DNA from 2 places in the Paenibacillus sp. RC334 genome. Region 2 is predicted to be linked to the other one. Evidence: predicted binding sites of a transcription regulator. Region 2 holds the regulator's gene; the other holds the start of a gene.

Region 1 (16,728 bases), 2.1 Mb from region 2:
CGATCAACATCGAAAGTCTGCAAGTGAATATGCTTAAAAACAAGCAGTTGACTAAATCCATTGCAGATTAATCATGGAGAGAATTTGTGCGGTCAGCTTTCTTATAAAGCGGAGTGGTATGACCTGAGAACTTCAAATCAATAGGTTTGATAATCAAAGAATCCCCCGATTGTAGCCTTACTAAGTGGCAGGAGTGTTCAACATGAATACTTAATAGTTAGAGACCTAATTAGCGAATTTACAGATTGCACGTTGTTCTGTTCGGTATCTTTGGAATCTGTCTGCTTAATTGAATGAGTTCTTCGCCTTTAATGGGATGAATCCAATAATAATTCGGATTCTTATTGGATTCATTCATATCCATGTAAGTGATATTTTCACCCCATCGTACGGCTTCGTTAAATTTACTTCCGCCAGGATATTCGCCTATTTTGCCTCCACAAGCCATTGCAAGCGTGACAAAAAAAACCTCTTCTAAGGCGTAAGCCTCTGAGTTCCTAATAAGAGGTTCGACGACTGAATGTTCGACATGAGTGAGCATACGCTTGACTATTGCACGAGTGTAAACTTGACCAGGGTTAAAATAACTCTTATAAATATTAGTTTTGAAAATAGGCTTCCATAAATTCCATTCAATTACCATACTTTCGATTGGAACTGAATTTGGATGATCAATAGAATTTTCGAGTCTCCATCCTATGCAATCATTTTCTTTCATAATCTCGTCAAGAAATGTTTCGAAACCATGCTTGATAAAAAGCATATCATGATCAACATTCATTATATAGTCGTAATCTAGTTGCATAGTTTCGATCCAATTCATAATTTCCCAAAAATACGGCGCGATATTTCCGTATTTCAATGGATGACTCTGAGGATAAATTAATACATTCATATTTTTAGCAAAATTAACATTCGTACCTCCATTGTACAAAACAATGCCGGCATTTGGATTAAAATAACGAATGTTATCTATCTGAGCAGTTAATACATCTTCGTCTTGATGCGCTAGCAGTGCAAAAATTAATCGTTTGTTTTTTAGCTTTTGTGGCGATGTATCGAACTTCACATTAACACCTCTCTCATATATGTTGGCACATAAATAATATACTTCCATTTTAACTTCTTTTTGTCAATAAATAAATGTACGTACAAGTAATTGGGTTGATCGTGTTGCGTTACGTAAAGACTTGCGTAATGTGATAACGAATGAATTATGAAATACCTAAAGTGTTTCGAAAAATTTAGAGACAAATATTCGTAAAACTTTTCTTGATCTTCAAAGCAACAAAGGATATCAAGATCACTACCACTTACGTTCAGGTTAAGGGGTAGTGTACCTACTAGGACAGGGGTAAAACGAGAGAGCGTTTCCATAATGCATAATTCTTTTAAAGAATCGTAGGCCCTTTGTTGAATCAATGATCCAGCGGATAAGTAATGGGTATCAAACCAGTTTGATTTACTCTGTACTTTGTGAAAATGCGTTAGTCATATGTTAAGTAAGTAATATAAACATAATTGACTAGTATTGACAAGTCAATAGTCTAGTAACTATAATTCACTCTCAAGATACCCATGAGGCATAAAAACCTTGGGTACACATTCTATAAGGAGTGATTAATTAAAATGCAATTGAAACAATTAGAGGAAAAATCGTTTATCCGAAATGTCTTGGGGAAGTATGCCTCTACAGCCAAAATTGAGAAATTTGATGGCTGTATTATTTTAAACCTTTCTGAATTTACTGGGGATCCGAGTGCACCATACCTTGTCTAACTCGATTGATCATCCCTCATACATTAAAAGAAAGTTAACTCTGGAAGAAAATTTAAGTTTTATGGAAGATGGGCAGCAGCATGTACATGCGGTAATGTTTTAGCTATGGGAGCTACACCTAAAGGGTTCTCTCTTGACTTATCGGCCCCACTCGAAACAGAGGTAAGTGATATTGAAGCCATAATGGAAGGTGTGCAGCAAACGTTAACCAGTTTGCTCTTGAGCCTGGTTATGATACGCCAATTACACATGGGTGGACAGTAAAAGCTGAACTTTGGCCAGAAGTTCAAGCTATTTAAGATCTGTCTGCATGTGATAAGCAACCTGTCTAGGAAAAAAGACAGATTATCCGATGGGGTAAGTCGCCTTTATATCGACGAATTCACCTGAAAATATGCTTAAAGTCATAAATTTTAACAGTATTAATCAAGGAAATATGTTGCATTTTCAAAATTTGTAAATATAATATAAGAAAAGGTTACGGTAATAGGTTAATTAATTAATATTGTTATTAACAATAAACTTGATAAAGAGATGGGATTTCATGAGTTCAGTTCTTAGTAGTTTATGTAACGAAGATAAGCTTCTTATTGAGATAGCACATAATATTGACTCTCCCGAAGGAATAAACATACAAAATTACGTCGATATAGACTGGGAATCATTTTTTGATAGAGCACAAATCAGAAGATGTTTCTAGTACCATATAACTATCTTAGAGAGCTATTATCGGTTGGTGTTAGGAAAAATTTGGTAACAAAGTAAGTAAGCTAATAGAGGAAGGACAGTTGTACTTAAACGAACTGGATAGGCTAGCTAGATGTGCTGAAGATCAAAAAATACCTGTAGTATTAATGAAAGGAGTTGCTCTTTCAAAATTGTTGTATGATGATATTTATTGAGGGGTATTGGTGATATTGATTTACTTTTAAATAAGCGCTTTATAGGGGAAATGAAAGAAATAATGCTGAATTTGGGATATACAAGAAGTGTTTCAAATGATGAATTTATTCCATCCACAGATAATGACGATATGGGAATTTTCTATGAGTTGGCCTTTATCCTTGAGAACCAGCTCACTTATGCCTCGCTTATCGTCTGATGTTAGGTATATTACCAAAACCACTTCACAAGTGGCGTGCGTGTCATCATTATGAGCTAATTAGATAGTCATAAAATAATTAGAAGGTAGGTAGGTAATGAAGAAACAAATTCTTAGACTATGTTCCGTTTTTTCACCAGATTTAGAGTTATTCCCATTTTTTATAGACCACTACAAAAAAATAGGAGTTGATTCTTTTCATATAATTTTACATCTACCTGAGAATATGCTTCATCTAATCGATGAAAAACTGTTAGTATTTCGAGAGCAAGGCATAACTCCCGAAAAAATATATACAGGAAATTGGAGCGGTGGAATAACAACATCGTTGATAAATGAAACAATAAATAAATATAGTGATGATTGGTTTATTGTTGCTGATTCAGATGAATTTCAAATTTATCCAAATGATATCAAAAAAATAATTAATTCTAAAAATGACAACGTTGATTATATTTCAGGCTGTTTATTAGATAGATTTGCACAAGATGGAGATTTACCATTAATAAATTATGATAAATCAATTTGGGAACAATTTCCTATGTGTGGGTTTTTTGCTTTTCCTATTGCCGATTCATGGCCATATAAAATAACCGCATGTAAAGGACACATAACGTTGAGTGAAGGCAGCCATGCAGTTATTGCTGAAGATCATCTAATAACAAATGAAATTATCTGCCAAGTTCATCATTTCAAATGGACAGGCTCGTATATTAATAGAACCCAAAAAAAACTTAAACAAGAATCTAATGGAGAATGGGAGGATGATTTTTACCCTTTTTATGGTGACGAGCTAAGGCGGGCTTTAGACTACTTAAATAAAAATAACAATAAATTTAATATTAATTCTGAATTATTTAGAGTTGAATATTCTCCTGCACCTAAATATGAATGTTATTCGAAATGGAATGAGATAGCACGTATGTTAGAAAGCTGGGATAAGCAAGATAGAGAAAAATTTAGAGATACTTTACTACAAATCAGCATGTAGAAAAAAAGAGGTGCGTCCTGCGTGAGAAATGCATTTAATTTATACTGCATCACAATTGCTAAAGGTATTCGTCAGTTTACAACCTATCGCACCAATATTTTTGCGGGGGTAACTTCAGCATTGTTTATGTTGGGGGTGCGTTATGCATTGTGGATGGCTTTATATGAGACAGGAAATGGCGGAGATTCTACATTAATTGAAACTATAACCTATTTTGTGGTAATGGATATTCTTATGGTGTGGACAACATCGACATTTAGCGAATCTATTGGAAAAGATATCCATTCCGGGGATATTTCTCACGCTCTTACAAGGCCATGTTCGTATCATTTTCAACTTTTGATGGGCTTGCATTCAAAGGCAGTTGTAAGTACGTTTACAAGTTCCCTTCCTATTTTTATTGCAGCTACCGTGTTAATCGGAATTTTACCCCCCGTATCCGCAGTAACTTTTGGAATTTTTATTTTAGCCGCAATAATGGGGGGAATCATATATATTTTAATTGACCTGATAATCAGCTATTCAGTCTTTTGGCTTATGGGTTTTTGGTATATTCGCTTGTACAAAGGGGCATTGTTTATGTTGTTTGGTGGCACAGTCTTGCCACTATGGTTTTACCCCGATTGGTTAAGAGCCGTGAGCGATGTTTTACCTTTCCAATTCTCCTTATTTATTCCTATGGAAATTTACTTGGGGCGTATACGTGGTGATGGTATAGTTACGCTTCTAGTAATGCAAGTATTTTGGATTGCATTACTGTTTGCCTTAGAGCGATTTGTTTGGAGTAGGGTTCAATATAAAATTGTAGTCCAGGGGGGATAAATTCTGCATACGTTGCGAGTGTTTTTTACAATTATTAAATATGTGTATCGATCAAGTTTTGAATACCTTGGAGCGTTTTTAGGCGGTATTGTTGCACAATGGTTTAGCTATAGTATTTCAATACTAATGTTGTTTTTAATGGTGTGGAATTTTGGTTCATTGGCTGGCTGGGAGTCAACGGAAATCATTTTTATGTATGCCGTATGGTTATTGACATATGCTTTGGGGGCATCTTTCACTACGCATATGTGCAGAGGTTTCCCTAATATGGCTATAAATGGTCAACTCGATGAGGCGTATACTCGCCCAATGTCACCATTTTTTTATGTAATGGCTACCACATATAATGCCGGATTTATTTCGCATATTTCATTATCGATAGGGGTTTTGGTGTATAGCATTGCGCAACTTGGTATCTCTTGGACTGTATTACATTGGCTTTGGTTTGTAATAGTCATTATCAGTGGGGCGGTTATTAATGCTTGTATGATGCTTATATGCGACATGCCTGCGATCCGGACTCGTTCTAAGTCACCTACGAGCATGTTTTATTCGGAAGTGCGGGGTTTTACTCAGTATCCTATTACCATTTATCCGCGTGCTATTGTATTTGTATTTACAACAATACTGCCCTTTGGGTTTACCAGTTACTATCCCATTCAAGTTTTGCTTGGAAAAGAAGATGGTATAATGCCGCAAATAACTATGTGGCTGGCACCAATCGTTGCTGTTTTGTTGGTTGGGATTACTGCTTTGTGTTGGCAGGTTTTAAGTAGCAAGTATGAAAGTGCAGGTACGTGAAACTTAAATTATGTTCATTGTAGGAGGTGGGCTTATGCCACAAATAGAATTATCAAATGTGACTAAGGATTATAAAATCCGCAATCGTGAAAGCAATCGTTCCGTTTTTGCAGAATTTATTAGACCTCGCTATACAAAAAAATGCGCTGTGAGAAATATCAATTTTACCGTCGAACAAGGAGAGATGGTGGGCTTTATAGGTCCAAATGGTGCAGGTAAATCTACAACAATTAAAATGCTTACGGGTATCCTTACTCCTAGTTCGGGTACAGTGCGTGTGTTTGGCCATGATCCTTGCAAGAACCGAACAATGAACGCCCTTAAAATTGGGGTATTGTTTGGGCAACGTTCTCAAATGCTATGGGATTTACCTGTGCGTGATACTTTTGAAATGTTTAAGATTATGTACAAAATCAAGCCCCAGGATTATAAACGTCAGCGAGATAGACTTATTGAAATGCTGGATATGGGTGATTTTTTATCTCAGGCTGTGAGACAGTTAAGCTTGGGGCAACGTATGCGGGCTAATTTGGCATTATGCTTTTTGCATCAACCTCAAGTAGTTTTCCTTGATGAGCCAACCATAGGTTTAGACGTGCTTGTTAAAGATAGAGTTCAGGAATTTTTGAAACAAATTAACAAAGAGGAGAATACCACTATTCTACTTACCACGCACGATACTAAAGATATTGAAGAAGTGGCTCAAAGACTCGTGTTAATCGACAAGGGAAAACTATTATTTGATGGTGAACAAATTGATTTCCACGAAAAATATAAAGAAACCGAGTATATTTTAGAGGTTGAGTTCGATCAGTCTATACCACCAATAATTCACGAACATTTTCAATTGCAAAGAGTCGAAACGCAAAAACATTTCTATAAAATCCTTCATAATCAAATGCGAACGGGAGAAGCTATCAGCTATGTTGCTTCCCGGTATAATGTGGTGGATATTCGGGTACGAGAATCGTCGCTGGAAGATATTTTGAAAAGTTTGTATAAATAGTAAGAATATAAATAATAAAACTAAGCGAAGGATTTATGAACTGTTCAAAAATAACTTGTGTTAGTGAGATGGATGCAAAAACGGCGGTTTTTGAGCTAATTGGATAGTCAAATAAATCATTTTAGGATGATTTATTACGCTATACTGTTGCAAAATTCAAATTTATGTAGACTTTTCGGCACTTTTCTTTCATTCCTGTTTGTGCCGACTTAGTCGGAATGGAGATTATTATGAAAAGAGTTGGAATTATTACTCTTTATTACAAAAACTATAATTACGGTGGCCAACTTGGAGCTTATGCACTGCAAAAAGCTATAGCTAAGTTAGGATTTCATTGTGAGCAAATTACATTCAAGTGGCTAAACGAATACACCTTACAAGCATATGAAAGTGCTAAAAGTGCTGAACATTTTAGGACTTTTTCCGAAAGCATTCCCCACAGCGAACGCTTATATACAGTATCTGATATTGCAGAATGTGTTGATGATTACGATATTTTTGTTTGCGGTAGCGACCAAATATGGGGTTTACCATGGGTTATTTCCGATGACATTTTACCCTGTATGGCACTTTCTTTTGTTCCAGCATCAAAAACGAAAACTGCATACGCAGCAAGCATGGGAGGAGCAGAAATAGAGCCCGATCGAAAAAATATCCTTGCTCCACACGTTAATTCCTTAGACTTTGTTTCTGTTCGTGAAAAAAGTGCAATCCCTTTTGTGAAAACGATGAAAAATGGAGAGGTTACTCATGTATTGGATCCTGTAATGCTTCTTGATAAATCCGAATGGGATGATATAGCTGCTACTCCGCCAGAAAAAGCCTATATACTCACTTATGATTTACGAGATACAGGGGTTCAGGAATATGCTGAAGCACTTTCACAAAAGTACGGATACGAGATTATATCTCTTGCAACTGCTGGAGCAGCTACGTTTGGTCCGAAGGAATTTGTAGGGTACATAAAACACGCTAAGTATTTTATTACTAGTGCTTTTCATGGGGCTGTTTTTGCCATTTTATATAAGGTTCCATTTTTGGTTTTCCCGGTATCTGATAATCCACAAGACCCCAAATCAATGGATTCAAGACTGATAGCTCTGCTGGATACGTTTGGCTTATCTTCTTGCTATGTTTATGATACATCAAATATTCCAAATATTGATGATGTTACTTTTCATCATATAGACGAATCAAAAACAAGTGCATTTCGTCATGATTCACTTCAATTTCTTAAAGATGCTTTGGAATCTTAAAATAAACCAAAGCATGTGTGCGCTAGGCGAGGGCATTTTACAAATGCGGATGAGTGTTGTCAAACATGAAGGAAGGGTTAATTTATGAAAGGAATATTTGACGAATTTTGACCTTGATATTCAAAAGACAATGGTTAGTGGCCGTGACAGCGGAGCAGAACATGTATGGCGAAGCCCGTAGCGTATAAGGCTACTGGAAGAAATACGCCGTTTTAATAAAAACATTGTAGCCGTAGTATGCGCGGGCCTTCCCCTTGCCCTTGAAGGCCCGTCTATTTACGCCAAAGCCATGTTATACGCCTAGCACAGCGGTATTGAAGCGGGCAGAGCCGTTTCCGATATATTGTTTGGTAATGTGAACCCCTCATCCAAACTTCCCGTGACCTTTCCCCGCAGTACGGGGCAAATCCCTATCTACTATAACTACCGTGTCTCTAGCCGCCCCACAGATGAGTATTACGGGGAGTTCTTTGTTGTGAATTTCTTGTATCTCCACTATACATTCGATTCAGTTCCACGCCTGTTGATTAACCATAATAAGTAATTTAATTCATAAAACTAGAAGTACTCTGGAGAAGAATGCGTTGAATTAGAATTAGCCATTCACCAGGCAGTTTGTGAAGAAGGGAAAGTCGGGAAAATCTGGCAAAGGAAAGAATGGCGTGTTTGGGCCACGTCGTTTGAGCAGCATCAAATAGCCATTTGAGCAGGACATAGACGATGAGCGCGCAGAACAGTTGCCCATAGACCGCATTTTAGGTCGTACCAAACAGCGTTGGAATATTCAAATGTTGCTTGATCCAACGAAAAAAAACCTCAATCTGCCATCGAGCTTTATACATCTGTGCGATTTGTTCTACCGTGACCTGCATTAAATCGGTCACGACTCGGATGTCTCGGCCTTCAAAATCTTGAAACATCACCACACGATGACGCTGCTTGGAACGACACTGCGGTGTCCCCAATTGGCAAGTGATATCTCGAATGACGGATGAATCTGTCTTTGGGAGACGAGAAAGGGCATGAGGTCTTTCCAAATGAACGTTGTCGCGAAGCCGAATGACGTTTTTGAAGTCATCCAGACGCTCCAGTTTCCATAAGCACGATCCATCACCAAAATGTAGTCTGGCTGAGCCAGCGCTTCACTCATAGGGCCCTCATGCTTGGAACCCAGCGATTCGACGACCTGAAGAGGTCGCCCGTTTTCGGCTCGTAAAGCCACATGAAGTTTAATGCCAGAACGCTCTCCGTGATAAGGAGCCCAGGGGAGTCGTGTTTTTCCCACCGTCACGGTCGTTGAATCGATGAGGAGTAATTCTTTGGGAAACGTAAGTTTTCGGCGTGTTTCTCGGCTACACTTGTGAATGACCCGATGTAAAAGCTCCTGAAATAGAGCAAAAGGGACTTCGGCGGCTTTGGTAGAAAAACAAGAATAATGAACTACAGGCAGGCCACTGCGATTGGCATGATCCACACCCGAACGATAACCGTCCCATTGTTCTAAAGCAGCTGTACACCAGTAATGAAGTAAGTGGGTTACCGTGAATTTACGGGCTTTGTCTTCATAATCAACTTCCTTGACAACGTTTTGCACTTCTTCTGGTGTCAGAATGGATTGAAGGATAGATGTAATCGTGATAGACTTTTTCATGGAGTCGTCACCTTTCGGTTAAGTTTGTAGAGGTACAAACATTTTACCGAGTTGACGGCTTTTTTTCTACCATTTAGTGGTTAATCAACAGGTGTGTCTCAATGTAGATATAGTTTTGAGTTTAATCATGAGCATCCTTGCCTTGGTTGGAAGATGTGATTCGAAATTTTGAGGAAATATTGGATGATATGCACTGTATGATATAGGAAATAAACCAGTTAACACTTGATAATGATTATCAATATCTTTATTATATAAAGATAGGATGAAGTTTTGATGAATATCGTGCGTTAAGCCCGTGACTATATATTAGATAAGGGAAAGGAATGATTCCGAATGTTTCGTCTGAAAACGGCTAATCTGGATATTGCTTATGAAGATCGGTTGATTGTGGAGGATCTGAACGTTGAAATACCGCAAGGGAAAATCACAGCATTGGTGGGCGCAAATGGCTCCGGCAAGTCCACCATTCTGAAGACGATGGCTCGCATCATGAATCCTAAAGGCGGCAGCGTTCTGCTCGATGGTAAATCCATTCATAAGCAATCCACCCGGGAGGTAGCGAAGCAGTTGGCTATTTTGCCGCAAAATCCGACTGCACCGGAAGGATTGACTGTGACGGAACTGGTATCTTACGGACGTTTCCCCTATCAAAAAGGCTTTGGCTCTATGAAAGCAGATGATCGTAAAATGGTAGAGTGGGCCATTCAGGTGACAGGAATGAGCGAGTTCCACGATCGCCCGATCGACCAGCTTTCTGGCGGTCAGCGCCAGCGTGCATGGATTGCCATGGCGCTTGCGCAGGATACGGATATTTTGTTTCTGGATGAACCGACTACCTTTTTGGATATGGCGCATCAATTGGAAGTGTTGCATTTGTTAGAGTATTTGAACACTTCGGCCGAACGTACCATTGTCATGGTCGTGCATGATTTGAACCATGCAGCCCGGTACGCCCAGCATATGATCGCGATCAAAAAAGGGAAGGCCGAGGCTGTAGGAACGCCAACCGAGGTCATGTCCCCTGACGTGCTGCGCGAGGTGTTCGGTATTGAAGCAGATATCGTAACAGATCCTCGTACAGGTGTACCGCTGTGTCTTCCGTATGCTTTGGCCGGACAACCAGCCGTAAGCCAAGCCGCAAAGGGATTGAAACTGGAAGAGAATCAACTGGTGGGCTCCGTTTCCGAGCGGCGTGAAGCCAGACCACAGGTAGCGGCAAGAGGATAAAGGAGACCTAATGAAACCACTGGATTATGATCAGCTTGAGCAATTAGCGCGAATAGTGACAGACACACCAGAAGATGCGGTATACTCCGGGCCCGTGGCAGAATGGCTTGAACCGGATAAGCTTGGCTCTGTGATAGAGTATTATGGTGAGTTGCTGCGTGCGGAAGACGGCTTGACCACAGCCGTTTATTTTGTGAACCAGCTGCGAGGTCTTGTGTTTGCTCAGCATTTTATGGTGTCTTTGTGTGAACGCCGTCTCGATCTGTCCGTTTCCAATCTCAGATTTCATATTTGTTATCAAGGGAAATATCCCGCCATCAGCTTTCAGGTCATCGACCAAACAGAGCTGGACAACATCAGGCAAGACGAGCATCATTCATCCGGGCAGGCGCAACAGGCGTTGCGTGACTTTTACAGCTTGCAGATCAGACCGATACTGGAGGCGATGGCTTCGGTAGGAGGTGCATCTGTTGGACAGATGTGGGGACAATTTCCGCTGACTTTGCTGTATTTTAAGGATAGAGTCCAGCCATCGCTAACCGATCCACAGGATGTGGAGCATTTTGAACAAGATTATGATTATGTGACACGGGAGCTGGAGGGAGAGGTATTCGGGCGTAAAAGAAACCCGTTTACGGTTCGTCTTGTTGAGCTGGATAACCCTTACCGTCCTGGTGAGAAGGCATATATGAAACCGTCCTGCTGCCAATATTACAAGACAGGTGGAGGCCAGCGGTATTGTTTTGCGTGTCCAAGGATGTCTGCTTCAGAACGTGAAGAACGCAGACTCGAAGTGGTGGCGTCTCGCTAAAGTCGAGGGATGTTGGCGTGCCCGTCTCGTTTTGGGTAAAATAGGTGATGAAACTTAAACCAAGCGAAACAAAGGAGGGTGCTATATGTCTGTCTATTCACATCATGCCGTAACACCAGCGAATCAGGAGGTTCCTCTGGATACCTACACCGGTAAGGTGATGGTCATCGCGAATACCGCAAGCAAATGCGGACTTACCCCGCAATATGGGGATTTGCAAAAGCTATATGATGAATATAAGGATCGGGGACTGGTTGTATTAGGCTTCCCTTGTAACCAATTTGGCGGTCAAGAGCCGGGCAGCAGCGAGGAAGCGGCTGAATTTTGCCAACTGAATTACGGGGTTAATTTCCCGGTATTCGCTAAAGTGGACGTTAACGGTCCGGATACAGCACCTCTGTTTGAATATTTGAAAAGGCAGCAGCCTGGAGAGCAGGAAGATGGCACGATTCAATGGAATTTCACGAAATTCATTGTGGATCGTGAAGGTGTGCCTGTGGGGCGTTTTGAACCCAAGGAATCACCAGAGGCGATGAAAGCGGCTATCGAGCAACTCCTGTAATAGTTTCCAGCTTAGTCAGAAATATACGTTTAGATAAGGTCGAATCTCCGTTGTTTTCCGAGATTCGGCCTTTTTTTGCTTTCTGTATTTCACATTTGATTGATCGTTGCAGTAGCATTTGAAAGCCTGATAAAAAGGCATAATCAAGCCCCATACGGGAAAAACTGAATGAAGCAAAGAGGTGTTGCAGCAAACGATTGACGTTGTATCTTCCTGACTTTAAAAATGTGGACAAATTGTGAATATCATAAATAGCTATTGTAATGTGAAAAATATCACACTATAATAAGTGCATGAAGTGAAATAAATCACAATCAACAAAGTAGTTACGTGAAACAATTCACAATTATTATACATTTTATGCCCACACCAAGGAGGAATTCAACATGAAAGTAGCAGTTATCGGATGTACACACGCAGGTACGGCAGCCATCGTCAACACAGCCAAATGCTATCCAGATGCAGAAATTACCGTTTACGAGCGTAATGACAATATTTCGTTTTTATCCTGTGGTATTGCACTGTACGTAGGTGGTGTCGTCAAAGATCCGCACGGATTATTTTATTCTTCCCCGAATGAACTGGCTGAGCTGGGTGTCGTGACCAAGATGCTTCATGAGGTAACGAATGTCGATACAGCAGGCAAAACGCTGCAAGCACGCAATCTCCAAACAGGAGAAGAATTCACGGACACCTTTGATAAATTGATTGTAACTACAGGCTCGTGGCCTATTATTCCGAAGCTGGAAGGTATTGAGCTCGATCATATTCTGCTTTGCAAAAACTATAATCATTCCAATGACATCATTGAGAAAGCCAAGCATGTACAGAACATTACAGTTGTCGGAGCCGGATATATCGGTGTTGAGCTGGTGGAAGCTTTTCAAATGAACGGTAAGAACGTTACGCTGATTGACAGCGCGGATCGTATTTTGAATAAATATTTGGACCCGGAATATACAGACCGAATTGAAGGTTCCTTGAAGGAACATGGCATCAAGCTGGTGCTGGGAGAAACAGTGAGCCGTTTTGAAGGAAGTAACGGTAAGGTGAATAAAGTGGTTACATCCAAAGGAGAATATGAAACAGAGCTTGTTATTCTCTGCATCGGCTTCCGTCCTCAAACGGATCTGCTTAAAGGTCAGGTAGACATGCTGCCCAACGGCGCGATCATTGTGGACAATTATATGCAAAGCAGCTGCCCGGACGTATTTGCCGCAGGCGATAGCTGTGCAATACGCTACAACCCGACAGGCAAAACGGCTTATATTCCATTGGCAACCAACGCTGTTCGTATGGGTACGCTGGTGGCACGCAATTTGGTTCAGCCGACCATTGCCTATATGGGAACACAGGGAACTTCGGGTATTAAAATTTATGAAGATAATATTGCAGGAACAGGTTTGACGGAAGCGGCAGCAGCGGACGAAGGCATGGCTGTAGAGGCCGTAACCATTGAGGACAGCTACCGTCCTGAATTTATGCCAACCTCGGAAAAGGTGCTGCTGAAGGTTGTATATGAGCAGGAAACACGGAGAATTGTCGGGGCACAAATTATGTCGAAGGTAGATTTGACCCAATCGATTAATACCCTGTCGGTGGCGATCCAAAATCATATGACCATTGATCAACTGGCCTTTGTGGATTTCTTCTTTCAGCCGCATTATAATAAGCCTTGGAATTTCTTGAATGCAGCGGGTTTGCAAGCATTGCCGCTGATATCTGAACGGAAGCCAGTTACCGTATAATTCATTTTGTCTGTGACATTGTTCATAAGTTTGTCAACAATATGAGACGTACAGATGAATCCTTATAGTACAATATAGAGAGCATAAGGATTAGGGGGTAAGTGATTTATGGATTTGTTTTATATCCTTTTTCTTGTAGCCGTGGCGCTGGTAGGACTCGGAGGAGTTATTTGGTTCCTGAGGGCAGTTGAAAAGGAAGAATATAACTAAATCATAGGCACTTAGTGGCGCGGTAGATGCAAGAATACACGAAAAACAGTCCTTTATCCAAGGGCTGTTTTTTTAATACTCATTAAAGTGATTTTTTTCACAAACAAAATCACTGATTTTAAATAAAATATGAGAGAGAACATTCGAGTGAAAAGATGTTAAAGGAGCGGAATATATGGCAAGTTATAAACCGGGGCAGATTGCTGAAAAGACGGTGGAAACAGGAGTGGCCAAAGCGAACAATCCATGGACTGTGGCAGTGGTATTGGGATTTTTGGCAGGTGCATTTATTGCGCTTGGATTTTTGCTGGATATACGTGTTATCGCAAGCGCGCCCAAAGAATGGGGAAGTATTGCTACTTTTATTGGAGCAGCCGTGTTCCCTGTAGGTCTGGTATTGGTATTGATCGGAGGCGGAGAATTGCTGACCGGTAATATGATGGCTGTGCCACTGGCGAGATGGGCAGGACGGATCAAGACCGGGGCGATGTTCCGTAATTTGGCGATTATTACGCTTAGTAATTTTGCGGGCGCGTTGTTTGTTGCCTTTTTCTTTGGTCATGTGCTGGGTTTAACCGAGACAGGACCTTATTTGGACAAAGTGGTGGATATGGCGGGACACAAGCTGCATGAAAGCTTTTTGCAATCGTTTATATCCGGTATTGGATGTAACTGGCTGGTAGCGCTGGCTGTATGGCTGGCGTATAGCACGGATTCGATCGGTGGCAAAATTATGGGGATCTGGTTCCCGACGATGGCCTTTGTAGCTATCGGATTCCAGCACGTTGTAGCCAATATGTTTCTGATTCCGGCGGCTATTTTCGCAGGTCATTTTTCATGGGCAGATTATGTCATGAACTTCATTCCGGTTTGGCTGGGGAATTTGGTGGGAGGAAGCATGTTCGTAGCTGGAGCTTACTGGTTGGCATATTTGAAAAAGCCTCATTCCGCTGTACATTCTGTGAATGATTCATCTCAGGCATCTTCATCTACTGCAACAACTCCGTTGAGTGACCATGCTTGATTAAGCAGCGCTTTGGAAAAATGGGAACAAAGTAAATCCGCCATGACAGGTCCGGGGGAACGAAACCTGTCATGGCGGATTTTTTTGGGAGTGGTCCATGATTTGGCATGGAGGATGAGTGTGCTCTCGTCAATAATGCCTTGATCTCTTTTACCCTTGGTATTCATTACTGAAACAGGTATTGTCAAAAATAATATAGAATATTAGAAATCCGTTTTGCTGTGAGCAGCAAGCGGATTTTTTGAGCTTTGTGGACGGATTTGGGTTGGAAAAATCCTTCTCTTGCCATAGGACATAGCTGTATATATGATAAGAACAGTGTAATTTTTGGAAACGGTAATGGAAAGGAGCATCAACATCATGGATCATCGCAACAGCGCGTCTCCTGAGGCTGTGCTTCAGCAAGACTTGCAAGGGAGGCAGCGAGTGACGGAGCGTACGGACGGTATTTTTCCGGCTGTATGTCCGCTGGATTGCCCGGATACGTGCGGGCTCCTGCTTCACAAGGAAGATGGAAAGATCGTCAAGGTGACCGGTAATCCGGATCATCCTATTACGAAGGGGGCCATTTGCAACAAAGTTCGCAATATGACGGAGCGAGTGTATGACCCCGAACGGCTGCTCTATCCGTTGAAGCGTGTAGGTCCCAAGGGGCAAGGGAAGTTCGAACGAATTAGCTGGGAGGAGGCAGTGGATACCATTACAGGCCGCTTCAAGGAACTGATTCGCACGGACGGACCGGAATCTATTCTCCCCTACAGCTTTTACGGCAATATGGGCGTGTTGAGTGTGGACGGGATGGATCGCCGTTTTTTCAATGCGCTGGGTTCAAGCCAACTGGACCAGACGATTTGCAGTGTGGCTGGGAATGAAGGCTGGGCATCCGTCATGGGTTTTAAGGGTGGCACCAGTCCGGAGGATACAGAGGATGCTGACCTCATTATTGTATGGGGTGGAAATGTCATCAGCACCAATATGCATCAAGTGGTATTGGCTGAGAAGGCACGTAAAAAAGGTGCCAAGGTGATCGTCATTGATGTCCACCGCAATCGGACAGCGCAATGGGCGGATTGGTTCATTCCGCTCTACCCGGGAACGGATACTGCGCTCGCGCTGGGTGTTATGCACGTACTGTTCGAGCAAGGGCTGACGGACGATGAATTTTTGCGCCGCTATACGGTCGGTCATGAGGAACTGCGCGAGCATGTGAGGGCATATACCCCGCAGCGGGTCTCACGTATTACAGGTGTGCCGGAGGCAGATATTATTCGTCTGGCGGAGATGTATGGACAGGCACGAGCGGCGTATATCAACATTGGCAACGGGCTTCAACATCACGATAATGGCGGCATGAATGTACGCGCGGTTACATGCTTGCCAGCGCTCACCGGGCAATGGCTGAAGCACGGCGGGGGAGCATCACGTTCCAATGGGGCTTACGGCAAATTCAACGGTGCCAACCTGGCGCGTCCTGATCTGCGTAAGAACCCGGATGCCCGGGCGATCAACATGAACCAAATCGGCGAAGCGCTGCTACAGAAGGACGAGCCGATCAAGGCGCTGTTCGTGTATTGCAGCAATCCGGTTGTCGTAGCACCTGATGCTGATCGGGTGACGCAGGGGTTTGAACGGGAGGATCTGTTTACGGTCGTTCACGACCTGTTCCTCACCGATACGGCCCGCTATGCGGATATTGTACTGCCAGCGGCGTCTTCTTTTGAAGGCACAGACCTGT
Region 2 (16,728 bases):
TGCTGTTGGGATAGCAGACAGTTCCACTTCAGTGGAAGGTGAAGGAATCAACGATGAAGCGCTACGCCGTAGTTGGATTCGACTGTTAATTAAGTGGGGACGGGATACCTCGTCAGACTGGCTTGAGCTTTACAAGACACTGCCTGCTTCGTTCCGCGAATTACCGCCACAGGCAGAAAAGCATGTAGCGAGAATGGCTGAACTGGCAGAAGCGTGGACGAAGCAAACCGCAGTCGTTCGTATCAAAGATTTAAATATTACAGGAAATGAACTGGTTCAGGCGATGAATCGACCGGGTGGTCCTTGGCTGGGTCAGACGATGGAACGAATTTTGCTGGCTACCGCCTGCGGAGATATTCCAAATGAAACAGAAGCTTTGCTTCAAGAAGCGAAACGGGTGATGAGTAGTGAATAATCATGAAAGACTGTTAGGCATACTGGAGGAAAATACATCAGATTATGTATCCGGGGAGGAAATCAGCCGCCGCCTCTCGGTGAGCCGTACAGCCGTATGGAAGCAGATCAACAAGCTGCGTGAGCTGGGCTACAACATTGAAGCTTCCTCGCGTAGGGGTTATCGGATTGTGTCCCGCCCTGATCGACTGGAAGTCTCTAAACTGGCATATATGCTAAATACCCAATCGTTCGGACAACGTATAGTTGTGCTGGACTCGACGGTCTCTACCCAGCAGGATGCGATGCGTCTGGCAGAAGAGGGTGCACAGCAGGGGACGGTAGTTCTGGCGGAGGAACAGACGGCGGGCCGGGGACGTTTGGGCCGAAAGTGGTTTTCACCTCGGGGCAAAGGCATCTGGATGAGCATTGTGTTGCGACCAAGCCAGCCCTTGGCCTTCACTCCACAGTTAACGCTGCTTACAGGCGTAGCGGTATGCAGAGCCATTCGTCGGTTGACGGGTGTGGAAGCTGGCATCAAGTGGCCGAATGATCTGCTTGTTCATGGTCGCAAAGTGTGCGGTATTCTGCTGGAATCTGCAACAGAGGATCAACGGGTCCGCTACTGTATTGCAGGTATCGGCATTGATGTTAATTTAAATACAGAGGATTACCCGGAAGAGCTGTCACGGTTGGGGACATCCCTGAAAATAGAGGCTGGTCGCGAAATCGATCGTACTGCATTGATTGCCGCCGTGCTGGAAGAGATGGAGCAGCTATGTGCGTTATATGCGGATCAGGGCTTTCAGCCTGTAGCTATGCTGTGGGAGGCGCTATCCGTGACGATGAATCGCTTCGTGCGGGCGCATACCGGACAAGGAAAAGCGGTGGAAGGTACAGTCGTCGGTTTGGACCCTTCGGGAGCGCTGGTGGTTGAAACGGAGCAAGGAGAGCGAATTCAGGTCGTTTCCGGTGATATACAATTGCAGGTGTAACCCTAGCTGTGAATAGCACCTGCAATTGTTCTTTATTTCTATCAGCATTTTGCATCATTCGATTCCCAACGCTCGAAAGTACAATAGATAGACGAACTAAACCGTTTTCGATCTATATATTGCTGATTTGAAATCGCTCTTGGGATTGTTGCAAAATGCTCCTATGCAAAACTTCACGTGAAAAAGCGGATGTTTTTTGTTATACTGTGCAGGAGGCGGCATCGGACGGTCCGAGCTGCACTCCGGGGCATGTGCTCCACCATTGCAAGCAAGTTAGACCATCATAACTTCATTTGAAGGTTACGTTGGATTCTGCTCTGAGCCGAACAGGACCGAGACAGAAGGGACGATCTCAAAATGAGTGTCTTTTTTGGCTGTTCGGACCTTTTGATGACGCAATTGTACAGGCGTTCATAAAAGGTTATTTTTTGTGCCAAAAAAAGATGGAAGGGAGCCATATACCATGGCAGGCAAGCAAGCACTGAATATTGTGAAAGTGAAAAAAATGAAGCAGGAGGGCATTCCGCTCAGTATGCTGACCGCCTATGATTATCCCTCGGCTAAAATAGCCGAAGAGGCGGGAATTGACATGATTCTCGTGGGCGACTCGCTGGGCAACGTCGTTCTCGGCTATGATTCGACCATTCCCGTAACACTGGATGACATCGTATATCATTCCCGAGCGGTAGCCAGAGGCGCGGAGCATACGTTTATCGTAGCGGATATGCCGTTTATGACATATCACAGCAGCGTATCGGAAAGCCTTCAGGGGATCCGCCGGCTGATGCAGGAAGGACACGCGCATGCTGTCAAATTGGAGGGCGGTGCAGAGATTGCCGACGTCGTAAAAGCGACTGTTCAGGCAGGCGTACCTGTACTTGGTCATATCGGTCTTACACCACAGTCGGTCAATCAGCTTGGCGGCTACCGCATTCAAGGCAAGGACGAAGCGGACGCACGGCGGCTGATGGCAGACGCCAAGGCGCTGGAGCAGGCGGGTGCCTTTGGCATCGTGCTGGAGCTGGTGACTGAGGAAGTGGCAGCGGCTATTTCCAAAGAACTGTCTATTCCGACCATCGGAATTGGTGCAGGACGCGGATGTGACGGTCAGGTGCTTGTTTATCACGATCTGATTCAATATGCTTCGCCTTATTACAACAAACGTTTTGTCAAAACCTATGCCGATGTCGGCGGCTTGATTCGTAGCAGCATTGAGCAGTATGTGAGCGATGTAAAGGGACGAGCCTTCCCGGCTAAAGAGCATGTGTTCAGCGCCGACGACAGCGTTGTAGAGGCTCTCTACGGACACAAGAAAGAGCAGGCAAAGGTGCAGGAACAAGAGGAACAGGCTAAGGAAAAGGTGGAATCTCGGTCATGATTATCGTAAGAGAAGTGGCTCAGCTTCGACAGGCAGTTGCTGAACGTCGGCAGCTTGGTGCAAACGGAGAAAAAGCGGAATACGGTTCTGCTACTACACAGCAACATAAAGTCGGCTTTGTGCCGACGATGGGGTATTTGCATGAAGGCCATGCGAGTCTAATGCACAAAGCGCGTGAAATGGCAGATACGGTGGTACTCAGCATTTTTGTAAACCCGATTCAATTCGGGCCTAATGAAGATCTCGACAGCTACCCCCGCGATGAAGAGCGTGATTTGGAGGTGGCGCGGCGTGAAGGTGTGGATATCGTATTTTTGCCAACTGTAGCAGAAATGTATCCGCAGCCAACCCGTACGAAAATTCGCGTATCCTCTTTAACGGATCGGTTATGTGGTGCTTCACGTCCAGGGCATTTTGACGGTGTGACCACCGTGGTTGCCAAGCTTTTTAATATGGTAGGTCCTGATCTGGCCTTCTTCGGCATGAAGGACGCGCAGCAGGTAGCGGTGCTCCAGCAGATGGTGACCGACCTCAATATGAATGTCACCATCGTTCCTTGCCCCATCGTCAGAGAGGCCGACGGTTTGGCCCTCAGCTCGCGTAATGTGTATTTGAGCGCGGAACAGCGGGAGCAGGCGTTGGTACTGTCACATTCACTGCGTAAGGTGCGTGAAGTGAGCGAAGATGTTGTGCAGAACACGTTTACGATCCTTCAGTTATACCAGATGGTGGAGTCCACCATTACTTCTTCACCTTTGGCAGACATTGACTACATTGAAATCTTAACCTTTCCCGGTCTGGATCCCCTTCCTCCCAAGCAGCGGCTAAGCGATGTTGAAGAAGACATCATTGTAGCGCTGGCTGTAAAGTTTGGGAAAACCCGACTGATTGATAATATGAGAATACAGAAGGCGGAGGTGCTTTCCCATGTTTAGAACGATGATGAAATCCAAAATTCACCGGGCGACGGTTACTGAAGCCAACCTTAACTATGTGGGTAGTATTACCATTGATGAGGATTTGATGGAGACCTCTGATCTGCTGGAGAATGAAAAGGTTCAAATTGTGAACAATAACAATGGAGCTCGACTGGAAACTTACGTTATTCCCGGACCGCGTGGTAGCGGCGTAATTTGTCTCAACGGCGCAGCAGCGCGTCTGGTGCAGCCTGGGGATACAGTCATTATTATTTCCTACGCTTCTATGTCGAATGAAGAGGCCAAAACATACAAACCGACCGTTGTATTCGTCGATGAACATAATAAACCGGCCCAAACGGCCAACAAGGAAGTACACGCCACGATCATGTAATGAATGGGAGTGCGGATGAAACCCGCCCTTTAAGCGAAAAATGTGAGTGTATTAATCCATCTTTCGTAAGGGCGGGATGCACATGTTCCAGCATGTATTCGCAGAAATGAACAGCATGTTAGATGATATCGTGAAGCATTACCCATCAGCCCAGGGCTCCCGCAGGCAGGAGTTGCTACAGCACTGGAGTTTGCTGCGGAGAATGAGTGACGGAATTATGGATGAATGGCTGGCCTTTGAGGAAAAAATGGTTCGACTGCGGACTGCTGGTTTTTCCGCTGAGTCCGGTATGTCTGACACGGAGCTATCTGAAAAGGAACTGCCTGAAAAGGAGTTGCCAGCCTTTAATCGGGGTCAAGGGTATTACCGACTGCTTATGTATCCTGAGGCCATCCGTCAGTTTGAACAGGTGCTACAGCATTTTCCAAACAGCTGGCAGAGCCGTATGTATATGGGGATGGCGTATTTTCAACTGGAGGATACAGCGGAGGCTGTGAGCCATTTTCAGAAGGTGCTGCACCTGACAGAGCAGACCGGGCTGAAAGCGGTCATCTATAATGCTTTGGGCTGTCTTATGGCGAAGCAGGCTGATGTAGAGGAGGCGCAAAAATGTTTTGCTCTCGCGCATCAGTTCGATCCTGCGTTACCCGAGCCGCTGCACAATATGGAAGCCTGTTTGTCCGGTGCCGAAATGCTTCGGTACGACAGCTCCATGATGACCTGGCTATAGTTGTCAGACACCGATCGAGACGAGGCATGCCCACCTTCCCAGGCGGTGTGTGCATCGTCTTTTTTGGCTGTCTTAATTTCCAAACAGGCGATCTTCTGCTATGCTGTTATACAGAGTTATTATTTTTGTATGTGTCAAAAGAAAGGATTAAGTTGAATGAAATTTGCGGTATTGGATTTTGAAACGACAGGCACCCAGTCCGCGGATGACATCATTCAAGTCGGACTTGCAATTATAGATCATGATAACAGCATTTCCCGTATTTACGGTTCTTATGTGAACCCTGGCAGATCCATTCCGCCTTTTATTACCGGGTTGACCGGGATTACAGACGATGACGTCAAGGATGCTCCTGCCCTCGAAGAGATGATGATGGAGCTAGTGCCTATGCTGGACGATGTCGTGCTGGTCGGTCATAATGTGGCGTTTGATTTTAATTTTTTGCAAAACGCTTTGGATCGGTGCGGGTACTTGCCGTTTACTGGCAGAATTTTGGATACGATGGATTTTCTGAAAATCATGTTTCCATCGCTATCTTCCTATCAGCTGGGTTTTGTTTCTTCTGAGTTCGGGCTGGCGCATGACCGACCTCATCAGGCAGACAGCGACGCGTTGGCTACGGCTGAGGTGTTTTTAAAATGTCTGGATGAGCTTCACGCGCTGCCTTTGATTACGATACAGCGGCTCAGCGATTTGTTCGCGGAGGAAGACAGTGACCTCGGATGGTTTTTGGACGGGGTGCGTGAAGACAAAGAGCATGATCCTATTCAGGATTTGGAGGGTCATCAGTTTTTTTCGTCAGCTTGCGCTGAAGGTAGAGGATTGGACGGAGCTAAATGCCCCTCGCAGAGAGGACGACCCCAATCCGCTGGCAGGCGTTTCCTTTGAGGAATACATGGATGATGTGCGAGACAATTTACGTTCATCCTTGAGCCAATATGAGGAACGCGAAGCGCAGACGCAAATGATTGAGGGTGTCAATCAGGCGCTGAGTGAGGACAAGCACCTGTTGATCGAGGCGGGTACGGGGACAGGCAAGTCCCTCGGTTATTTGCTCCCTTCGCTATATCACAGTGTGAAAAATGGACAGCGAGTCATGGTTAGTACGCATACGATCAACCTACAGGAGCAATTACGCGAGCGTGATATTCCGATGCTGACCAAGGTGATCCCGTTCCCGTTCCGGGCTGCCATTTTTAAGGGCCGGGGACATTATTTGTGTCTGCGTAAGTTTGAACATAAAATAAACAGAAGAGACTTCGCAACGCCGAAGGAAGATTTAATTACAGCGGCCCAGATGATCGTCTGGCTGACATTGACGGAAACCGGTGATGATGAAGAACTGAATCTGAGCAATCGTGGCGGAGATTTTTGGGAAACGGTGGCCAGTGATTCGGAGTCCTGTCTTGGGCGTTCTTGTCCATGGTTCCGCAAATGCTTTTATCATCGTGCGCGCCACGAGGCGGGAATAGCCGATGTGGTCATTACGAATCATTCGAAGCTGTTCACGGACGTAAAAGCGAGTCATCAGCTGTTGCCGAGCTATGAGCATCTGGTGATTGATGAAGCGCATCATCTGGAGGAAGTCGCTGGTAAGCACCTGGGAATGCATATGAAATATTTCACACTCGTGCATACGCTGACCCGGTTGTTCAAGGACAGCAAGAACGGACAATTGCCTTCGCTGCGTCAGCAGTTGGCAAAGTCGGGGCATGAGAAATCGACGGATTGGGCTTCTACCATCGACCAGATATATCCACTCGTGCTGGAGGTCAAGGAGACTTGGGATCTGCTGAGCGACAAGCTGTTTGGTATGCTGCCGGAGCGAAGTGATGCGACACCGGGCGAAACAGGGCAGTTTTCTTCCCGTCTCAAGCCGTCGGCCAAGCCTGCCAAGTGGGATCAGGCTGCTGCGCTGGAAAATCAGGTTTATGTAACGTTGAGCGAAATTTTGCGCAAGGGCGACAAGCTGATGCTCGACGTGAAAGAAGAACATGACGATTATGCGGCTGACAGCCTCATTACAGATATTACGGGGCTGCTTAAGGATTTGGCAGGCATTAGGGAAAGCTTGCGCTTTTTCATGCGGATGGATGATGAGACGACCGTATATTGGCTCGAAGCGAGCGGGCAATTCCGCAGCAAGTCGCTACAATTTTATGCGGTGCCCGTCGATGTGAGCCGCCAGCTGAAAGAAATGTTTTTTGACAAAAAAAGGAGCATTATTCTGACGTCTGCTACCTTGTCGGTGGATAAGTCGTTTCAGTACATGACCGATCAGCTCGGCTTGCAGGAGGCCGCAGATCAAGGGCGGCTGATGACTACGCAGCTCCCTTCACCCTTTAACTACAGGGATCAGGTGTTGCTAGTCATTCCAAGGGATTTTCCGAGCGTGAAGGGCAGTGTAGGAGATGAGCATTTTGTAGATATGCTCGTCAGCTCGCTAGGTTCGACTGCCCAAGCGACGCGGGGGAGAATGCTCGTTCTCTTTACCTCCTATCGCATGCTCCGGCAGGTGTATGAGCCGCTTAAGGAGGCGTTAGCATCCAGCGACATCACCGTGCTGGGGCAGGGCGTGGACAGTGGGAGCCGCAGCAAGCTGACCCGACGTTTTCAGGAAGCCAAAGCTTCTGTGTTGCTGGGAACCAGCAGCTTTTGGGAAGGCGTCGATATTCCGGGCAAGGCGCTGACGTGTCTGGCTATCGTCCGCTTGCCGTTCCAACCGCCCAATCACCCGCTGCTGGAGGCTAAAAGTGAGCTGCTCCAGCAGCAGAAGAAAAATCCTTTTATGAAGCTGTCTGTTCCACAGGCTGTCATTCGCTTCAAACAGGGATTTGGACGTCTAGTACGTACCGCGAGCGACCACGGGGTTGTTATCGTTTACGATACGCGTGTGATTGAATCCTATTACGGGAAGCACTTTTTGTACTCGTTACCGGGACCAAAAATGGAGCATATGCCGACGGAGCAAATGGTGCCCCGTATCGCCGAGTGGCTCCAATCCGCCCCGGAGACAGAGGCATAACGGACGGACATCTTAACATGTCCGTTACAATTAGGGGGAGCATGTATGAAATCAGATAAAATTTCAGAGGCTGTCGTACGGAGGTTACCCGTATATTTACGTTATCTGAATGCACTGCACAAACGGGAGGTGGCTACGGTCTCTTCCCAGGAGTTAGGACAAAGACTGGATTTGAATCCGGCTCAAATTCGTAAGGATCTCGCGTATTTTGGAGATTTTGGCCGTAAGGGTATCGGCTATGATGTTACTTATCTTATCGAGAAAATACGCCATATCCTGAAAATCGACCAGCAAATTAACGTGGTATTGGTCGGAGCAGGTAATCTGGGGCAAGCCCTTTCGAATTATAATGCTTATTTAAAAGACAATATGAAAATTGTAGCAGTATTTGATGCTGTGCCAGATAAGGTCGGAACCAGGATCAATACGCTGGTCGTACAGCCAATGGATGAACTGGAAGCGACCGTGAAGGAACAAAACATTCGGATCGGGATTATTACCGTACCGGATTTTGAAGCGCAGAACGTGGCTGACAGGCTCATAAATAGCGGGATTGGAGCGATTTTGAACTTTGCGCCGACCACTCTCAAGGCACCAGCAAATATTCGAATACATGCCACAGATTTTACAACAGATTTGTTAAGCCTCGCTTATTATTTGGAAGACGGAAAGGAAGATATGCAACATGACGGTGAATAAATGGATGATTAAAAACGGCTCTTTTGCCGTGAACAGATCGGAAGCGGGGGTAATCCACGGCTATATGATCGTGGAGGACAGCCGCATTGCCTATATTGGCGAGACTTTGCCAGCGGGTGAGGAAGAGACGGAAGCGATTGATGGTAACGGGCTGCTGTTTTTACCTGGCCTGATTAATACACATGGTCATGCGGCGATGTCCCTGCTGCGCGGGTATGGGGACGATCTGGCTCTTCAAGTATGGCTTCAGGAAAAAATGTGGCCGATGGAAGCCAAGTTTACGTCTACGGATGTGTACTGGGGTACGTCCTTGTCCGTGCTGGAAATGCTGAAAGGCGGTACAACCACCTTTTTGGACATGTATGATCATATGGACGAGGTGGCTCGTGTAGCTGAAGAGTCCGGCATCCGTGCCAGTCTGATGCGTGGAGCGATTGGATTATGTTCGGAGGAAGAGCAGCGGATCAAGCTGGCTGAGGCTGTGAATTTTGCGCGTAATTGGCATGGAAAAGCAGACGGTCGCATTACGACTATGATGTCTCCACATGCGCCGTATACGTGTCCGCCTGCGTTTATCGAAAAATTCGTGCAGGCTGCGCATGATCTGGACTTACCGTTGCATACGCATATGTCCGAAACCATTGCCGAAGTAGAGCAAAACGTACGCGACTACGGCTTGCGCCCGGTTGCGCATTTGGATAAGCTCGGCTTTTTCTCCCGTCCATCGCTTGTTGCCCATGCTGTTCATTTGAATGACGAAGAAATAGCTTTGCTGGCTGAACGTGGTGTAGCGGTTTCGCATAATCCGGGTAGCAACTTGAAGCTGGCGAGCGGTGTGGCAAGAGTGCCTGATCTGCTCCGTGCAGGCGTTACCGTCTCTCTCGGAACAGACGGTCCCGCCAGTAACAATAACCTGGATATGTTTGAGGAAATGCGTCTGGCTGCACTCATTCACAAGGGAGTATCTGGGGGACCCAACCGCAGTTCCTGCGGGTGAGGCGTTGCGTCTGGCAACGGAGTACGGAGCGAAGTCGATTGGCTTGAATGAGGTAGGGGCGCTGGCAGCAGGCAACAAGGCTGACTTTATCGCGCTCGATCTCAATCAGGCTCATTTCTTGCCGCATACGGATCTCATTTCTCATGCCGTATACTCTGCAAGCGCCAAAGACGTGGCCCATGTATGGGTTGACGGTCGTCAGGTTGTGAAAAACGGTGAGTGCCTGACTATGGATGAGGAACGTATCAAGCATGAGGCACAAGCCGCCTTTGAAGGGCTGCTGTCGCGCTAATTCAGGTGTCACATCCCCTTAGAGAGGAAGCACAGGTTTGAAAAATAAGAAAAAATGGATAGTGGTCGCCATTCTGGCCGTCATACTGGTCCTGGTCAGCATTTTCTGGTATTATTCCTATGTTACTCAAGATCAGGTGACTGAGAGAAATGCCGCTATCGTAAAGGCCAAGCAATCGGGTGGTCTGGTTACCACGACTCAGACGTGGAAGTCGGTGTGGGATCAGGTATACTGGGTGGTACAAGGGAAAAATGCTCAGAATGAAAATATTATGGTGTGGGTCCCTTTTCAAAAGGTGGAGGGTCAACCTAATGTGCCTGTGGCAGATAATAGTGGTGTTCATACCGAGCTACTTAAAAACGGAGTCGACGAGCAAAAAATGACAGCCATGATCCAGCAGCAGCTTCCGGGTATAGATATTGTAAGGCTTGAGCCGAGTGTGTTTAACGGTCAATATGTGTGGCAGTTGTTTTACGATGACGGCAGTCATCATTACTATACCTTTTATCGCTTCTCGGATGGGGGATCGATGGGGGTAAAGTATACTTTGCCTAATAATTGAGCTGGGTGAAGAGTGGCTGATGGTGGTGTGAGAGCGCTGCGTGGTCCATTTGAGCTTACGATCGCTGTTGCCGACGGATTTTTTTTCGATTAGATTCTTATGGGGAAAATCCGTCGGCAAGCATATGCTTCCGAACCGAGCTTTCTTTCAGAAAGCTTTCAGGCGAACGCTTCGCTTCTTCAGATTCAAATGGCCCACTCCGCTGGCTGATCGCGATGGAGTTACTCCAAACACCACTCTTTCTATGGGAGTTGGGGGGTAGGGGGCACGGACGCCGCTGCGCTTGTCTCCGTTTTGGGTTTTACACCAAACTAATTCTGTACGAACTGGAAAATCGTTTTTACTAAAAAAGATATGTGAAATTAGAAGACATTGTCTTATAAAAGAATGTGTAGTTTTGAATCATTGAAGACTAAAAAGACGTAAAGCGATATTTCTCGCATTTGCGTCTTTTAGTTTTTTTGTTTGGGTAAGTGTTTATTATAGTATCACTTGAATTTCCCTTAAACAGGTTAAACATGAAGTCTATTACATATATCATAATATTTTTTTCCTTAAAATGGTTTAATTATAGGTGCAGACTAACGTAACCCATAATTTTGTGGCTATGTTATCATGACTACTTATACAAAAAGGAGATTCATGAACATGGGTAAAGTGAATGGGAAAGTTGCATTAGTAACGGGTGGAGGTCAAGGGATTGGACGGGCTATTGCTTTACGCCTCAGTCAAGATGGCTTCGCAGTGGCAATCGTGGATTTGAATGAAGAAACGGCCCAAAGTGTTGCTGGTGAGATTACAAAGGCAGGAGGGCGCTCGCTTGCGCTTAAAGTCGATGTTTCCAACCGGGATCAGGTTTTTGCGGCTGTAAAGGAAGCATCTGAAAAACTCGGTGGCTTTGATGTCATTGTAAATAACGCGGGGATTGCTCCCGCCAAGCTATTGGAGGATGTCACGCTGGCTGATTTTGACAAGCTGTTCCACATCAATGTGACCAGTGTATTATGGGGCATTCAGGCAGCAGCCGCCAAGTTCAAGGAACTGGGTCATGGTGGTAAAATCATCAATGCCTCTTCTCAGGCAGGCCATGTCGGTAATGCCAACCTGGGTATTTACTCCGCCACCAAATTTGCAGTTCGTGCCCTAACACAAACCGCCGCTCAGGAATATGCCCAATACGGTATTACAGCTAACGCCTACTGCCCCGGCATTGTACAAACGCCAATGTGGAGTGGCATTGATAAAGAAATTACGGCATCCAAAGGTGAAGCTACTGGCGATGCGACCAAGGAATTCGGCAGTAAAATTGCCCTGGGCCGTCTTTCTACACCGGAAGACGTATCTGCCTTCGTATCCTTCCTGGCAGGCCCTGATTCCGATTACATGACAGGACAATCCCCACTGATCGACGGTGGCATGATGTTCCTTTAAAAGATTTAAAGGTTGTATTATGACGCAATTATGAATCCTTTTTAGATATAGTGTAAGGTTGCAATATGAGAGCTAAAATGCTGTATGAGAATCTTTTCTTACACATAAAAAGAAGTAGACATCACAACAAAAAAAGACGTAAATACGATAAAATTCGTATTTACGTCTTTTTAACTCACTCCGCGAAGCTTGGCTGAAAGCCAGCAAAGCATCTTTATCTACCCAACTTCTCTCCTAAGGCAAATTCATCTTTATGGCTGTGCAGTAGCGGAGTGGAGGATTTGAATCTGGAGAAGCGATAGCGTTCGCCTTTGCCGCCGGATTTTCCCCATAAAAATCTAATCGAAAAAAATCCGGCGGCAACAGCGATCGTAAGATCAAATCCTCCACATAGCGCCTCCCCTCCCCACCACCATAACCAATGATTTTGCCTTATCGCAACTCCCCCACACATTGCCTTCGATATTAGATATACGTTATGATATACTATAATTTATAAGTGATAGACAAAAATGATAGAAAAAGACCTGCTGATCACTGTAGATCATGCAGTCTGGTTTATGTGTTGACATTCGTCCCGTTTCTTCTGTGTTTTACATTTTGAGAGGAGGATGTTATTTGAAATTACGTGCAGTTCCTATCGTTGTTGCGGCGGTTCTGGCAGCATCGCTGTTGTTTGGAGGATGGTTTATTTACCGTCAGTTTACAATGCAGAGTCCTCTGGAAAAACTGGTTTCCCAATATCCCGGCGTCACAAGCGCTCAAATAGATATTAAACCGGATCAGGTTGTTTTGAATCTGGATCTCAAACCGCAGGCAGATGTCGCCGGATTGGTCAATGTAGTTAAGCAAAAAGGACAGTCCATCATTGGCAGCCGTACAGTTAAGCTGGAAATTGCGGATCATTCCAATCCAGCGTTGAACCAGTGGTGGTCTGAGGCCATGTTTCCGGTAGCGGAAGCGATGGAAAATAAAAAATACACCCAAATTTCATCTACCGTCGAGCAGATGAAAAAGAAAAAAACCGGTATCGAGGCCGATACCGATATGGATTCAAACAACGTCTATATCCGACTCAGCGAAGGCAAAGCGACCAAGTTTATCGTTTTGCCACGTCAATCTCAGCAAATGGGGGTATGGCCTAATGCCTAGATGGATCAAGGAAGCACTAATCGGCATTGTGCCGGTGACCATTATATTTCTCATTTTTATCGGGGTGAATATTATCCCTTTTCTTATCGCAGGTTTGATGCTCAGCGGCTTGTTAATGCTCATGCATGCACGTGGAGGTTTGGCTGTAGGGGCCGGGCAAGAACGTAAACGTAAAAAGAATGGCCCGGACAAGCTGACTTTTGAGGAAATCGGCGGGCAAGAAAGCGCCAAGCAGGAGCTGCGTGAAGCGCTGGATTTTTTGAATCGGCATGATGAAATTTCCAAGTTTGGCATTCGTCCATTAAAAGGTGTTTTGCTTACAGGCCCTCCGGGAACCGGGAAAACACTGATGGCGAAGGCAGCTGCGCACTATACCAATTCTATATTTGTTGCCGCTTCAGGCAGTGAGTTTGTTGAAATGTACGTAGGTGTTGGTGCAGGCCGTGTCCGCGAGCTGTTTCGGGAGGCCCGCACTCGTGCAGCCAAGGAAAAGAAGGAAAATGCTATTATTTTTATTGACGAGATCGACGTGATTGGCGGCAAGCGTGAGGGTGGACAGCAACGTGAATATGACCAAACCTTGAATCAGTTGCTGACTGAAATGGATGGCATCTATTCAGCAGATACTCCGCGCATTTTGATCATTGCGGCTACAAACCGTAAAGAAATGCTGGACAGCGCCTTAACGCGTCCGGGGCGTTTTGACCGTCATATTCAAGTGGACTTGCCTGATAAGAAGGGCCGTCTTCATATTCTTAAAATCCATGCCAAAAACAAACCGATTCAGGAAGAGGCGAATCTGGACAAAATTGCTGAGGAATCCTACGGGTTTTCCGGTGCACAGCTGGAAAGTGTCATGAACGAAGCGGCAATCTATGCGATGAGACAGGAACAGGAAACGATTGCGCAAAAGCATCTGTCGATGGCGATTGACAAGGTGATGATGGGTGAGAAAACGGATCGTGAATCAACGTTGGAAGAGAAAAAACGTGTAGCGATTCATGAACTGGGACATGCTATTATGGCTGAAATCGTTCGTCCGGGCAGTGTCAGCCAGGTAGCGCTCAGCCCGCGTGGGAAAGCGCTCGGCTATGTGCGGCACAATCCACAGCAAGAGCATTATTTGTATACTAAGCAGTTCCTGGAGGAGCAGATCATGATCTCGCTCGCAGGAGCTACGGCGGAAGAAATGTACTATGGCGGTCGCAGTACAGGCTCTAGCAACGATTTTGAGCAGGCGCTGAACATTGTTCATACGATGATGACTTCCGGTTTGACTTCACTTGGCATTATTAACATGGAAATGGTAACGAAAGAAGAGCTCATGCGCGAAAATGGTGAGATTATGGACGACCTTCATAACCGTACTTTGGAGCTGCTCGAAAAGCATCGTCCAGTGTTCGACAACTCTCTTGACATCCTTATGAAGGAAGAAACCCTGTCCGGGGATCAATTTAGATGTCAATTTAGTGAAAATGCTCTATTACCAGCATAATTTTTTATGCTGGTTATTTTTTTTACTTTTAGTCCGTGCTAAGATATTATTAGCTATTGGGACATAAACATGTATTTTTCGACAAAGAAGGATACAATATAAGAGAGTGACCAGGAAAGGGTGGAGTAAAGAACCATGCAATTTAAAAAAATCGGCGTCATCGGCGGCGGCACCATGGGACAGGGTATCTCTGAAATGCTCGCGTCCAAAGGAATTGATGTGCTGTTGGTAGAGCAGACACCAGAGAAACTAGACTACGCCTACAATATGATTGAAACGAGTCTGGACAAGCAACTGGAAAAATGGGCAATCACACAAGCGGAGAAAAAATTGATTTTATCCCGCATCCAGAAAGTTTCTCATTTGGCTGAGCTTGGAAGCTGTGACATGGTCATTGAAACCATTACAGAAAATCTGGACGAGAAGAAAGCTGTTTTCCAAGAACTGGACTATGTGTGTCCAAACAACATTATTCTTGCAAGTAATACATCCACGCTGAGCCTGACCGAGCTTGCCAGCTCGACCAAGTATCCTGAGCGTGTTATTGGTATGCACTTTATCTATCCAGTATCCCGCATTGATCTTGTGGAAATTATTCGTGGCTTGAAAACTTCGGACGATACGTTTGAAAACACAAAAATGTTTGTTGAAGAAGTAGTGGAGAAAAAAGGGGTTATGATTTATGAATCCCCGGGCTTTGTAACAAGCCGTATCATTTGCCTGCTGATTAATGAAGCAGCTCACGTTCTTCAAGAGGGCGTAGCTTCCGCTGAAGATATCGACGATGCTATGCGAATCGGCTACAGCTTCCAAAGCGGTCCTTTGGAAATGGCTGACCGCTTTGGTCTGGATTCCGTTTTGGCTGCTCTGGAGCGCATGTTCCGTGAATTCGGTGAATTGAAATATCGTCCGTCCATCGTCCTGAAGAAAATGGTGCGTGCAGGTAATCTGGGCGTGAAATCAGGAGAAGGCTTCTTTAAGTACGACAAGGATGGTGACCGGGTATGAAAATTCTCGTAATTAATGCAGGGAGTTCTTCCCTGAAATACCAGCTGTATGATATGTCGGACGAGTCCGTTCTGGCAAAAGGATTGGTCGAGCGCATCGGTATGGATTCATCCATCCTGACGCATAAGCCAACCAACAAAGAAGAATACACTGAGGTTAGCGAAATTCTGGAGCATACTACAGCGATCCGTAAAGTGCTGAATGCACTCACAGATGCGGAACATGGTGTAATCTCCAGCACTAGCGAAATTGAGGCTGTGGGACACCGCGTTGTTCATGGAGGCGAAATCTTCAAGCAGTCAGCGGTTGTAACGCCTGAAGCGAAGAGTGAAATCCGCCGCTTGTTCGACCTTGCGCCATTGCATAACCCGGCTTCCATGATGGGTATTAAAGCGGCTGAATTGAATATGCCGGATGTACCGCAGGTTGTTGTATTTGATACCTCATTCCATCAAACGATGCCTGAAAAAGCTTATATGTACGCCATTCCAAGAGTGTTGTACAATAAGTACAAGGTCCGTCGCTACGGCGCACACGGTACTTCCCATGATTATGTAAGCAAGGAAGCCGCCAAATTCGTCGGTCGTCCTTTGGAAGAGTTGAAAATCATCACTTGTCATATCGGTAACGGCGGTAGTGTAACAGCGGTTCAAGGCGGTTTGTCCGTAGATACTTCCATGGGTATGACTCCACTGGAAGGACTTATGATGGGGACACGTAGTGGTGATTTGGACCCGGCAATCGTGCCTTATGTGATGAACAAGCAAGAATTGACCGTCAATGAAGTCAACTCCATGCTGAACAAGCACAGTGGACTTTTGGCTATCTCCGGTATCAGCAGTGATATGCGTGAAATCACGGAAGGTATGGAAAAAGGCGAAGCTAATTCTACATTGGCATTTGAAATGTATGAATACCGTCTGCGCAAATACATTGGTTCGTATGCCGCGGCAATGAATGGGGTAGACGTGATCGTATTCACGGCAGGTGTAGGCGAAAACTCCGTCGTTCTGCGTAAGAGAGTGTTGGAGCAACTGACATTCCTCGGTATCGAGCTGGATGAATCGTTGAACGCTATTCGTTCTGGCGAGCCTCGCCGGATTACAACAGCAAATTCGAAGGTTGATGTATTGATCGTTCCGACGAACGAAGAGCTGGTTATTGCCCGCGACACGTACCGTCTGGTTCAGTAGTTCGACCCGAAGTTTAAACTTTATGCATACGGGCTATCACTTAAATAGGTTCCGTATGTACCAAACA

The links. Region 2 encodes Rex, which represses fermentation and respiration genes when NADH is low (regulators of the CRP and FNR family bind a similar motif). Its sites were predicted from a motif close to TTGTGAAATATTTCACAA; they were not measured.
Region 1: QMK20_RS24335 (formate/nitrite transporter family protein) is a predicted target of Rex. The motif match lies at 14,055-14,072, and genes of this name have one in related genera.

The regions. Positions count from the first base shown of each region.
Region 1 is NZ_CP125370.1:5,303,372-5,320,099, reverse strand. It holds gene QMK20_RS24405 (hypothetical protein) at 239-1,069, opposite strand; gene QMK20_RS27820 (DUF4269 domain-containing protein) at 1,066-1,422, opposite strand; gene QMK20_RS24400 (hypothetical protein) at 1,630-1,779, shown strand; partial or broken gene QMK20_RS27815 (hypothetical protein) at 1,852-2,043, shown strand; gene QMK20_RS24395 (hypothetical protein) at 2,678-2,881, shown strand; gene QMK20_RS24390 (hypothetical protein) at 2,979-3,872, shown strand; gene QMK20_RS24385 (ABC transporter permease) at 3,894-4,694, shown strand; gene QMK20_RS24380 (ABC transporter permease) at 4,713-5,495, shown strand; gene QMK20_RS24375 (ABC transporter ATP-binding protein) at 5,530-6,501, shown strand; gene QMK20_RS24370 (polysaccharide pyruvyl transferase family protein) at 6,732-7,757, shown strand; gene QMK20_RS27810 (glycoside hydrolase family 3 C-terminal domain-containing protein) at 8,071-8,301, shown strand; gene QMK20_RS24365 (transposase) at 8,513-8,794, opposite strand; gene QMK20_RS24360 (transposase) at 8,677-9,408, opposite strand; gene QMK20_RS24355 (ABC transporter ATP-binding protein) at 9,745-10,638, shown strand; gene QMK20_RS24350 (hypothetical protein) at 10,649-11,449, shown strand; gene QMK20_RS24345 (glutathione peroxidase) at 11,535-12,011, shown strand; gene QMK20_RS24340 (FAD-dependent oxidoreductase) at 12,398-13,759, shown strand; gene QMK20_RS24335 (formate/nitrite transporter family protein) at 14,145-14,993, shown strand; gene QMK20_RS24330 (molybdopterin-containing oxidoreductase family protein) at 15,354-16,728, shown strand, end outside.
Region 2 is NZ_CP125370.1:3,223,259-3,239,986, reverse strand. It holds gene QMK20_RS14765 (CCA tRNA nucleotidyltransferase) at 1-415, shown strand, start outside; gene QMK20_RS14760 (biotin--[acetyl-CoA-carboxylase] ligase) at 408-1,388, shown strand; gene panB (3-methyl-2-oxobutanoate hydroxymethyltransferase) at 1,852-2,766, shown strand; gene panC (pantoate--beta-alanine ligase) at 2,763-3,701, shown strand; gene panD (aspartate 1-decarboxylase) at 3,694-4,077, shown strand; gene QMK20_RS14740 (tetratricopeptide repeat protein) at 4,160-4,807, shown strand; partial or broken gene dinG (ATP-dependent DNA helicase DinG) at 4,964-7,832, shown strand; gene QMK20_RS14730 (redox-sensing transcriptional repressor Rex) at 7,878-8,531, shown strand; partial or broken gene QMK20_RS14725 (amidohydrolase) at 8,518-9,820, shown strand; gene QMK20_RS14720 (cell wall elongation regulator TseB-like domain-containing protein) at 9,858-10,382, shown strand; gene QMK20_RS14715 ((S)-acetoin forming diacetyl reductase) at 11,031-11,813, shown strand; gene QMK20_RS14710 (hypothetical protein) at 12,432-12,965, shown strand; gene QMK20_RS14705 (AAA family ATPase) at 12,958-14,460, shown strand; gene QMK20_RS14700 (3-hydroxyacyl-CoA dehydrogenase family protein) at 14,596-15,468, shown strand; gene QMK20_RS14695 (acetate/propionate family kinase) at 15,465-16,661, shown strand.